2 regions of the Solwaraspora sp. WMMB335 genome follow, and region 2 is predicted to be linked to the other one. Evidence: riboswitches for the same ligand, from Rfam matches in the RefSeq annotation. Region 2 holds a riboswitch; the other holds the start of a gene.
The links. Region 2 has a riboswitch for thiamine pyrophosphate ahead of ACN27F_RS22015 (thiamine phosphate synthase). Riboswitches for the same ligand answer to the same signal wherever they lie in the genome.
Positions count from the first base shown of each region.

Region 1 (5,737 bases), 1.4 Mb from region 2:
CCCGCCGGGCCATCGCCAGCAGCCGCCACTCCGCACTCAGCAGCGGCACCAGCCGGAACGCGGCCAGCGCGCCGATGGCGAACCGGGCCGGTGCCCGAACGTTCTGGATCAGCGCGTCGGCCAGATCGGTCGGGTCGGTGGTGGCGAACACCAGCACGCCCGGCAACGCCACGGCGAGCAGGCGCAACGCCAGGCCGAGCGCGGTGAGCAGGACTCCGGTCGTCACGGTCAGCGGTCCGGCGGCCAGCAGCACCGCACCGCTACGCTCGGCGGCGAACAACACCAGCGTGACCAGCACCCCGGCGGCGCTGAGCAGCAACGGTGCCATCCGGCGCAGCACGGTGGCGTACCGCAGCCCGAACAGCGGGACGGCGGCCAGTTCGGCCGCCAGGGCCACCGCCGGAGCCACCGGGTCGAGAGTGGCCAGCAGCAGCACCGAAAGGATCAACGCCGCCGCGAGCTTCGCCACCGGGTTGCGCCGGGCGAGCAGCCGCTGGCCGACGGGCGCCGAGCTGTCGATCACAGGGTCAGCCGCCGGTCGGCCAAAGCGTCGACGAAGGCCGCGTCGTGGGTGACCGCCACGATGGCGTGCCCGGCGTCGCGCACCTCGGCGAGCAGGCCGACCAGCTCGATCCAGGTGCGCCGGTCCTGGCCGAAGGTCGGCTCGTCGAGCACCAGCAGGCCGGGCGCGGTGGCCAGGGCGGTCGCCACGCTGAGCCGGCGCGCCTCACCACCGGAGAGGGTGTACGGGTTGGCCCGCGCCAGCCGGTCCAGCCGCAGCCGCCCGAGCAGCTCGTCGACCACCCGGCCGACCGCCGGCGCCGGCATGCCGCAGCGACGTGGGCCGACGGCCAGCTCGTCGGCGACCGAGGCGGTGACGAACTGGTGCTCCGGATTCTGGAACACGGTGCCGATCCGGCGGACCAGCTCCGGCGCCCGCCATCGGTGCGGTGCCGCACCGACCCGCCCGCCGGTCAACGCGATGGTGGCGCGTACCGTCCCGGTGCCCGGTGCGGCCAGCCCGCCGAGCAGCAGCGCCAGGGTGGTCTTGCCCACCCCGTTGGGCCCGAGTACGGCGAGCGTCTCACCGGCCCGGACCGGCAGCTGCCCGGCGAGGGTGGCGAGCCTCGGCGGCTGGCCGACCCGATCGACGTGCAGCAGTATCTCGCCGGCCGGTGCGCCGGCCCGGCGTACCGGCAGTGGCCGGCCGGGCACCCACACCCCGGCGGCGGCGAGCTCCGCACCGTGGCGTCGGAAGACCTCCGCCGGCGGGCCGTCGGCCCGTACCCCGCCGCCCGGCTCCAGCACCACCACCCGGTCGACCAACGGAAGCGCCTCGGCGACCCGGTGTTCGACCAGGACCATCGTGGTCCGCCGGTCACCGGCGAGCGCGCCGGTCAGCGCCTCGCGTACCAGCGCCGCGCCGGCCGGGTCGAGGTTGGCGGTCGGCTCGTCGAGCAGCAGCAGGGCCGGTCGCAACGCGAGCACCCCGGCCAGGGCGAGGCGCTGCTGTTCACCGCCGGACAGGGCGGCGGTGGGCCGGTCCCGGGCGTACCGGAAGCCGACCCGGGCCAGCGCGGCGTCCACCCGTGGCCAGATCCGGTCCGCCGGCACCCCACGGTTTTCCAGTCCGAACGCCACGTCGTCGCCGCTGCGCGCCATCACCAGCTGGGTCTGTGGATCCTGGAACACGATGCCGACCCGCTCCCGGGCCTGGTGCGGGTCGAGCCCGTCGACGGCGACGGTGCCGGCCCGCTCGCCGGAGTCGGTCGGCAGCAGCCCGGCCAGCGCCGCCAGCAGGGTGCTCTTGCCTGCTCCGGAGGCGCCGAGCAGCAGGACCCGTTCGCCTTCCTCGACGCGCAGGTCGACGTCGCGGACCGCCCAGGACCGCCGCCCGGCGTGCCGCCAGCCGAACCCGCGCAGCTCCAGCCGAACCGGCCCGGGTGCCGCCGGCCCGCCCGGCGCCGGCCGATTCACACGGTGGCGCGGTCGCGCCCTGCCGGAAACCGGTCCAGCACCCCGGTGCGGGCCAGTGCCCGGGTCAACGCGGCGCTGCCGGCTCCGGCCAGCACCGTCGCACTGACCACCGTGATCAGGAAGATCGGCACCCGGAACGTGACCAGGTCGTACGGCGCGTAGTAGCGGATCTGATCGAAGACGGCCGCGCCGAGCCCGGCCGCGGTGCCGGCGGCCAGCGCCACCGGCAGCCGGAACGAGTGGTACGCCACGGCGAGGAAGACCAGCTCGGCACCGACGCCCTGGGCCAGGCCCTGCAGCACGACGATCGCGCCCCACTGGCTGCCCAGCGCGGCGGAGACGATCGCGGCGACCAGTTCGCAGTACAGCGCCGCGCCCGGCTTGCGGATGATCAGTGCGCCGAGCACGGCGGGGACCAGCCACACCCCGTACAGCACGGCCTGGGCGGGCGGGAAGAACGAGAAGCCGGCCTCGGTGGCGGCCCAGATCAGCCCCCACAGCCAGAAGACCACGCCGAAGGCGACGGCGATCACCGAGGCGACCACGATGTCGACGGTGCGCCAGCGGCGGGCGGCGGGCACCGGTTGCTCTGTCATATTGACTCCAACTCCCTGCGCTGGCATTACCCAGATCAGGTTCGAGGGTCTGCGGATCACCGCACTCTCAGCGCTACGCGCGCTCCCCTGTCGGACATGAGGTTGTTTTCGCTGACGCTAGCACCGGTGCCACCGGTGCGCACAGGGGCTGATCCGTCGATGTGGTGGTCGACACCCCGGCGCGGGTTATCGTGAGCTGTCCGCTTTTCTTCCCAGCGAAGGGCCGAACCTGCGGTGACCGCTGCCGACCGCACCACCACCCGCCCGCCGCGTCCGGGGGAGGAGATCGACTGGGGCGCCCCGGGTGGGGACGCGCCACCGTCGGCCGGCACGATCAGCTCACCCCGTGCGCCACGACCGCCCCGGCGCCGGTTGCTCGGTGACCGGGTCGGCTCCGTCGAGGTCCTGGCGTTCCTGCTGATCGGCCTGGTGATCTTCCGGGAGCCGCTGGCCAATCTGATCTCCGATCCCCGGCTGCAGACCTGGACCACCGTGTTCGTGTCGGTGATGGTCCAGGCGATGCCGTTTCTCGTCTTCGGTGTGGCGCTCTCGGCGGTGATCGCGGTCTTCGTACCGCGGTCCTTCTGGGCCAAGGCGCTGCCCCGGCACCCGGCGCTGGCGGTTCCGGTGGCCGGCGCGGCCGGGGTGGTACTGCCCGGCTGTGAGTGCGGCTCGGTGCCGATCGCCGGCTCGCTGATCCGCCGTGGGGTGGCTCCCGCCGCGGCCCTGACCTTCCTGCTCGCCGCCCCGGCGATCAACCCGATCGTGCTGGTCGCGACCGCTGTCGCGTTTCCGAACAACCCGGAGATGGTGCTCGGTCGCGGCGTCGCCAGCCTCGCGGTCGCGGTGGTCATGGGCTGGCTGTGGCTGCGGCTGGGCAAGACGGACTGGATCCGGCTGCCGTACCGGCCGGACCTGGACGACCTGTCCCGGGCCCGGGCGTTCTGGGCGGCGGTACGGCACGACATCATGCACGCCGGTGGCTTCCTGGTGATCGGGGCGATGGCCGCGGCCAGCATCAACGTGCTGGTGCCCGAATGGTGGTTGCAGACGCTGGCCGACAACCCGGTGCTGTCGGTGCTGGCCCTGGCCGCTCTCGCCGTACTGTTGTCGATCTGTTCGGAGGCCGACGCGTTCGTCGCCGCGTCGCTGTCGCAGTTCTCGCTGACCTCCCGGCTGGTCTTCCTGGTGGTCGGGCCGATGGTCGACCTCAAGCTGATCTCGATGCAGGCCGGCACGTTCGGGCGGCGGTTCGCCTTGCGGTTCGCCCCGGCCACGTTGCTGACCGCCGTCGTGGTGGCGGTCGCGGTAGGGACGGTGCTGCTGTGAACAAGCAGGCGCAAGGGGTGGTGTTGCTGCTGCTGGGCGGCGCGGTGGTCAGGGCCAGCGTCACCGACATGTACCTGCGCTACGTCAAGGAGTCGCTGCAGCCGTTCCTGATCGCGTCCGGACTGCTGCTGATCGCCGCGGCGGTGATGACGCTCTGGCACGACCTGCGCCGTCGACCGCCGGCACCCGTCGTGACCACCGGCAGCCGCGCCGGTGAGGGCCACGGTGCCGCCGGCGATGGCGGCGGCCATGGCGACGGACACGTGCACCACGAGCCACGGATCGGCTGGCTGCTGATCCTGCCGGTGCTCGGCCTGTTGCTGGTCGCCCCGCCGGCGCTGGGCTCGTACGCGGTCGCCCAGGCCGGCACCGCGCTCAGCGGCGATCAGATGTCGTCGGACTACCCGCCGTTGCCCGAGGGCGATCCGGCGAAGATCAGCGTGCTCGACTACGCCTCCCGGGCGATCTTCGACGAGGGTGCCTCGCTGCAGGGCCGCACCGTGCAGCTGCGTGGGTTCATGATCGACGGACCGGACGGTGAGTCGATGCTGGCCCGGATCGTGCTCACCTGCTGCGCGGCGGACGGGCGCCCGATCAAGGTCGGCCTGGCCGGCGACGCGCCGACCGGGCTGGCCCCGGACACCTGGATCGAGGCGGTCGGCCGGTACACCGACCGCATCGGTACCGATCCGGTCAACGGTGCCAGCATTCCGTATCTGGAGGTCTCCTCGTGGCAGCGGATCGAGGCACCGAGGCAGCAGTACGAGTAGGGCGGTTTCCCGAGCGCCGGTTCCGGGCACCTGACTGGCTGCTGTCTCGACGGCGGCACGGCCGGTGGAAGGACGATAGGCGGACATGGACCGGGAGACCGAGAAGGAGCGCTGGCAGCGCAACTTCGGGGACCTGTTGCAGGAGCTGCGGGTCGCCCAGACCGGCGTGCAGATCCTTTTCGCGTTCCTGCTGACGTTGCCGTTCAACGGGAGGTTCCCGGAGACGACCGGCTTCCAGCGGGACGTCTACGTGGTGGCGTTGCTGGCCGCCGCCGCTGCGGCAGCAATGATCATTTCGCCGGTGGCGTTCCACCGGATGTTGTTCCGGCAGGGCCGCAAACCCGAACTGGTGCGGTTCGCGCACCGGATGGCCAGTGGTGGACTCGCCTTCATGCTGATCTCGATGGTCAGCTCGGTGCTGCTGGTCACCGACTTCATCCTGCCCCGCCCGGTGGCCTTCGTGCTCAGTGGAGCAACGGCGATCTGGCTGCTGACGTTCTGGGCGGTGCTGCCGGTCGTGCACCGTGGCTGGCTGGAAGGCGACGACGACGAGGAGGGCGCCGACGGGTGAAGCGACGAGGCCGAGGAGCGGCCGAACGCCGACGGCGCGGGTGGGCGTCGGACGGCCCTACCGGTGGGTAGTACGTCGCGGGTAGCGTGACAGGTGGCACACCCGTCGCGTCACCGCAGGCGTAACCCGAGGAGGTGGCCGTGACCACGACGGACAACGACCGGCCGACGCACGACCCGGCCGGTGAGGTGACCGAACGCCAGGCCCGCCAGGTCGCCGAGGACGCCCGCGACCAGGGCTGGGACAAGCCGAGCTTCGGCAAGGAACTGTTCCTCGGCCGGCTGCGGCTCGATCTGATCGATCCGTGGCCGCGACCGGATCCGGCTGCCGCCGCGAGTGCCGATGAGTTCCTCGGCCGGCTCGACGAGTACGTCCGGTCGCATCTCGACGGTGCGGCGATCGAGCGGGACGCGCACATCCCCGACGAGGTGTTCCACGGACTGGCCGCCCTCGGTGCCTTCGGCATGAAGATCGACCCGGGGTACGGTGGGCTC
Region 1 covers NZ_JBMHMF010000001.1:6,422,223-6,427,959, forward strand. The annotation lists gene ACN27F_RS27655 (energy-coupling factor transporter transmembrane component T family protein) at 1-523, opposite strand, end outside; gene ACN27F_RS27660 (ABC transporter ATP-binding protein) at 520-1,977, opposite strand; gene ACN27F_RS27665 (ECF transporter S component) at 1,974-2,573, opposite strand; TPP riboswitch at 2,569-2,672, opposite strand; gene ACN27F_RS27670 (permease) at 2,907-3,902, shown strand; gene ACN27F_RS27675 (TIGR03943 family putative permease subunit) at 3,899-4,672, shown strand; gene ACN27F_RS27680 (DUF6328 family protein) at 4,758-5,243, shown strand; gene ACN27F_RS27685 (acyl-CoA dehydrogenase family protein) at 5,384-5,737, shown strand, end outside.
Region 1: it holds a riboswitch for thiamine pyrophosphate, as region 2 does, so the genes downstream of both, ACN27F_RS27665 (ECF transporter S component) here and ACN27F_RS22015 (thiamine phosphate synthase) in region 2, are expected to answer to the same signal.

Region 2 (5,737 bases):
GCCACCAAGTTCGGCATGGACATGTCCGGGATGAACGGTGCCGATCACGGGGCGCGCGGCGCCCGGCGGTACGTGATGCGGGCCGTCGAGGCGTCGCTGCGCCGGCTCGGCACCGATCACATCGACCTCTACCAGCTCCACGAGCCGGACCCCGGCACGCCTGTCGCGGAGACCCTGCAAGCCCTGGACGATCTGGTACGCGCCGGCAAGGTGCGCTACGTCGGCTGCTCGAACTTCGCCGGCTGGCGGATCGCCGACGCCGCGTGGACCGCCCGGGACCGCGGACTGACCCCGTTCGTCAGCGCGCAGAACGAGTACAACCTGCTGGACCGACGGGTCGAGGTCGAGGTCGTGCCGGCCTGCCAGCGATTCGGCCTGGGACTGTTGCCGTACTTCCCACTCGCCGACGGGCTGCTGACCGGCAAGTACCGCCGATCGGAGCAGCCGCCAGCGGGCAGCCGCCTCGCCAGCGAGGGCAGTCGCTACGAGGCCCGGCTCGCCGGTGCCCCGTGGGACACGATCGAGGCGTTGCGGGAGTACGCCGGCAAGCGCGACCTGTCCCTGCTCGACGTGGCGATCGGCGGGCTGGCCGCACAACCGGCGGTCGCCTCGGTGATCGCCGGTGCGACCACCGCCGACCAGGTACGGGCCAACGCCGCCGCCGGCCGGTGGCAACCCGGTGCCGACGATCTCGCCGAGCTGCAGTCGATCCTGCCGGCTCGCACCGGGTCCGCCGGCTTCTGAGCCGACCGCTGGTTGACCGTGGCCTGGTGACGGCGGTGAGCCTGGTCACCGCCTACAGCGGGCACTGACGCGCGGGCCGAAGGTTGTCGCGGATTGGCCCTTGGCTGACCGGCCGGTCCGTCGTACCGTAACAGGCAAGTAACCCACGGGAGCCCGGTGCACCGGGCTGAGAGGGAGGCTGACGCGGCCTCCGACCGTCGAACCTGATCCGGGTAATGCCGGCGCAGGGAGGAGTGTTGCCGTGCCGTCCCTCGGCCGACTGCATCTGATCACCGACACCCGGGCCGGGCGCGACCCGCTCGGCGTCCTGCGTGCCGCGCTCGCCGCCGCCCAGGCCGCCGGGGCCACCGCCGACCTCGTCGTACAGGTCCGCGTCGAGGACGGGATGACCGACCGCGACGCGTACGAACTGACCGCACACGTCGTGGCCGAATGCGCCGGGTACGGGGTGACCTGCCTGGTCAACGACCGACTGCACATCGCCCTGGCGACCGGTGCGGCCGGCGCCCACGTCGGCGCCCTCGACCTGCCGGTCGACGCGGCCCGGCGGGTGCTCGGCCCGGCACCGGTCCTCGGTGCGACCGCCCGCACCGCGCCTGCCGGCCGGTACGCGGTCGCCGCCGGCGCGACCTACCTCGGGGTCGGGCCGTGCTACGCCACCAGCACCAAGACCGGGCTGCCCGACCCGATCGGGCCGACCGGAGTGGCCGCGGTGGCCGGCGCGGTCGGCGTACCGGTGGTGGCGATCGGTGGGGTGACCGTCGGCCGGGTGCCCGAACTGTTGGCCGCCGGTGCGCACGGCGTCGCCGTGGTCGGCGCGATCGCCACCGCCGCTGACCCGCGTCGGGCGACCACCGACCTGCTCACGGCGCTGCGCCGGCCGGCCGGCGAAAGTGGCGGGACCGGGGTGGCGGCATGACGTCGCAGGTGGACGTCGCGGTGATCGGCGGCGGGCCGATCGGCATGAGTATCGCGTGGCGCTGCGCCCAGCGCGGGCTGCGGACCGCGCTGCACGACCCGGCACCCGGATCCGGCGCGTCCTCGGTGGCCGCCGGCATGCTCTCCCCGGTCGCCGAAGCCTACTTCGGCGAGGTCGAGCTGACCCGGCTGCTGGTGGACTCGGCCGAGCGCTGGCCGGCGTTCGCCGCCGAACTGACCGCGGTCACCGGGCACGAAATCGGCTACCGCACCGACGGCACCCTGGTGGTCGCGCTCACCGGCGACGACCTGCGCGAGGCGCAGCGGCTGTGGACGTACCAGCAGGGTCTTGACCTGCCGATCAGCGTGCTGCGCCCGACCAGGCTGCGGGACCGCGAACCGGCGCTGTCCCCACGCGTGCGCGGTGGGGCGTTCATGCCCGACGATCACCAGGTCGACCCGCGACGGCTGGTCGCGGCCCTGCGCACCGCCCTGGACCGGGCCGGCGTCAGCATGGTCCCGCACCAGGTCACCGATCTGTCCACGGTCGACGCCCGGCAGGTGGTGGTGGCCGCTGGCCGCGGCTCGGCCGCGCTCACCGGGCTGCCGGTGCGCCCGGTGAAGGGGCAGATCCTGCGGCTGCGCGCGGGCGGCGCGGGCGCCGTCGGGTTCCGGCACGTGATCCGGGGGTACGCCGACAGCCGCCACGTCTACCTGGTGCCCCGCGCCGACGGTGAGGTGGTCGTCGGCGCCACCATCGAGGAACGCGGCGACACCACCGTCACCGCCGGCGCGGTGCTGGAACTGCTGCGTGCCGCCGCCGACCTGGTGCCGGAGACCGTCGAGTACGAGCTGGTGCAGGCGCAGGCCAGCGCCCGGCCCGGCACCCCGGACAACGCGCCGCTGCTCGGCTGGCATCAGCCGGCGGGTGGGCAGCCGGTGCTGGTGGCGACCGGGCATCACCGGCACGGGATCGTGCTGGCGCCGGCGACCGCCGACCTGATCGCCGATCTGGCCGCCGGTGCGACCGCCGACCCGGTGCTCGCGCCGTTCAGCCCGCAGCGCTTCGCCGTGCCGGTCGGCCGACCAGCAGGGGAGGACCGCTGATGGAAGTCATGGTCAACGGCGTGCCGACGATGGTGCCGGCCGGTGTGCGACTCGCCGACGTCGTCCGCGACGTCACCGACGCCAACCGGGGGGTGGCCGTCGCCGTCAACGGCGAGGTGGTGCCGCGCAGCGGCTGGGCCGAGGCCGGGCTGCGCGACGGCGACCGGGTCGAGGTGCTCATCGCGGCGCAGGGCGGGTGAGCCCGGATGACACCGTTCACCGTGGCCGGGCGCAGCTTCGATTCCCGGCTGATCCTCGGCACCGGTGGTGCCGCCAACCTGCGCGTTCTCGAACAGGCCATCCAAGCCAGCGGCACCGGGCTGGTGACCGTGGCGCTGCGCCGGGTGGACAGCGCCGCCACCATGCACGGCGGCCTGCTCGACCTGCTGGACCGCTGTGGGGTGCGGCTGCTGCCGAACACCGCCGGCTGCTACACCGCGACCGAGGCGGTCAAGGTCGCGCACCTGGCCCGGGAGGCGTTCGACACCGACTGGGTCAAGCTGGAGGTCATCGGTGACGAGCGGACCCTGCTGCCGGACGGGGTGGAGCTGCTGCGGGCCGCCGAGCAGCTGGTCGACGACGGGTTCACCGTGCTGCCGTACACCACCGACGATCCGGTGCTGGCCCGCCGGCTCGCCGACGCGGGCTGCGCCGCGGTGATGCCGGCCGGCGCGCCGATCGGCTCCGGGCTGGGCATCGGCAACCCACACCACATCCGGCTGATCCGCCAGTGCGTCGACGTACCGGTGATCCTCGACGCCGGGATCGGCACCGCGTCCGACGCCACGCTGGCCATGGAGCTCGGCTGCGACGCGGTGCTGCTGGCCAGCGCGGTCACCCGGGCCGCCGACCCGGTGGCGATGGCCACGGCGATGCGGCGTGCGATCGAAGCAGGCCGGCTGGCCGCCGGCGCGGGGCGGATTCCGAAGCGCTACCACGCGCTCGCCTCCACTCCCGACGACGGGCGGCCACAGCTGTGAACGGCGTACTCGTGCTCACCGACCGGCGCCGGGCGACCCGGTCGCTGCCCGAGGTGATCCGGGGTGCGGTCGACGGCGGTGCCCGGATGGTGGTGCTGCGGGAACGGGACCTGCCGCGCGCCGAACGGGTGGCGCTCGCCGAGCGGTTGCGCACCATCCTCGCCCCGGCCGGTGGCCTGCTGATCGCCGCCGGCCCGGACCCGCTGGAGGGTGACGCGGTGCACCTGCGCGCCGCTGGTCCGTACCCGCCGCCCCGGTTCGGCCTGGTCGGGCGCTCCTGTCACGACGAGACCGAGCTGGGTCGGTTGACCGTGGAGAACTACGTGACCGTCTCGCCGGTGTTCCCCACCGCGTCCAAGCCGGGCTACGGCCCACCGCTCGGGCTGGCCGGCCTGGCCCGGCTGGCCCGGCTGGCACCGGTGCCGGTGTTCGCGCTCGCCGGGGTGACCAGCGGCGAGCAGGCGGCCGCCTGTCGGGCCGCCGGTGCCGCCGGGGTCGCGGTGATGGGCGCGCTGATGCGGGCCGTCGACCCGGCCGGCTTCGTGGGCCGACTGGCCGGCGCGCTGTCGGCGGAGGCGGTCGCCTGATGGACTGGACGACGGGGATGCCCGCGACCCCGGTGGTGGCGATGACGATCGCCGGGTCCGACTCCGGCGGCGGGGCGGGCATCCAGGCGGACCTGAAGGTCTTCGCCGCGCTCGGAGTGTTCGGCACCTGCGCGATCACCGCGGTGACGGCGCAGAACACCTGTGGTGTCACCGGTGTGCACCAGGTGCCGGCACGGCAGGTGGCTGCCCAGATCGACGCGGTCCGGTCCGACCTGACCGTGCGGGCGGTGAAGACCGGCATGCTCGGCACGGCCCGGGTGGCCGGCGCGGTCGCGGCGTTGGCCCGCGCGGGCAGGCTGCCCAACCTGGTCGTCGATCCGGTACTGGTCTCCACCAGCGGACATCGGCTCGGGGTGGTCGGTGCGGTCGAGCGGTTGCTGCCGTATGCCCTGGTGGCGACCCCGAACCGGGCGGAGGCCGCCGCGCTGCTCGGCCGGCCGGTGCGTAGCACCGCCGAGATGGCCAGGGCCGCCGTCGAGCTCGTCGCCGCCGGCCCACGCTACGTGGTGGTCACCGGCGGCGACCCGGCGGACGACTCGACCAGCGACCCGACCGGTGACGTGGACCCGACCGGTGGCGTGGCGGTCGACGTCGTGGGCACCGCCGACGGCACCTGGACGCTGCCGGGCCAGCGGTTGGCCACCAGCAACACGCACGGCACCGGGTGCAGCTTCTCGGCGGCGATCGTCGCCCGGCTGGCGCTCGGTGACGACGTACCGGCCGCGTTGCTGTTCGCCAAGGACTACATCGCGCGGGCCCTGGTTGGGGCGCGTCACTGGCGGCTGGGGGGCGGTCACGGCCCGGTCGACCACTTCGGATGGTCCGCGCAGTCGACAACTAGCTGAGGAGGAAATCCATGTCGAGCCAGGCTCGTCGCAGGGTGTACGTCGAAGGACCGCGACCGGACATCCAGGTGCCGTTCGCCGAGGTGACGCTGACCGGGAACAATCCACCGGTGCGGCTGTACGACACCGCCGGCCCGGGCGCTGACCCCGAAGCCGGGCTCGCGCCGTTGCGTGGCCGGTGGATCGCCGACCGTGGCGATGTGGCGCCGAGCCGGGGTGCCGGTACCCCACTGGCCGGTGCCGCCGGGCATCGGCCCACCCAGCTCGCGTACGCCCGCGCCGGGACGGTCACCCCGGAAATGGAGTTCGTCGCGGTCCGCGAAGGGCTCCCGGCCGAGCTGGTACGCAGGGAGGTCGCCGCCGGGCGGGCGGTGCTGCCGGCCAACGTCAATCACCCGGAGTCCGAGCCGATGATTATCGGAAGTCGGTTCTTGGTGAAGGTCAACGCCAACATCGGCACCTCGGCGGTGACGTCGTCGGTCGCCGAGGAGGTGGAGAAGCTCACCTGGGCGACCCGGTGGGGTGCGGACACGGT
Region 2 covers NZ_JBMHMF010000001.1:5,059,146-5,064,882, forward strand. The annotation lists gene ACN27F_RS22010 (aldo/keto reductase) at 1-744, shown strand, start outside; TPP riboswitch at 880-991, shown strand; gene ACN27F_RS22015 (thiamine phosphate synthase) at 1,004-1,663, shown strand; gene thiO (glycine oxidase ThiO) at 1,660-2,769, shown strand; gene thiS (sulfur carrier protein ThiS) at 2,769-2,969, shown strand; gene ACN27F_RS22030 (thiazole synthase) at 2,976-3,749, shown strand; gene ACN27F_RS22035 (thiamine phosphate synthase) at 3,746-4,336, shown strand; gene thiD (bifunctional hydroxymethylpyrimidine kinase/phosphomethylpyrimidine kinase) at 4,336-5,202, shown strand; gene thiC (phosphomethylpyrimidine synthase ThiC) at 5,214-5,737, shown strand, end outside.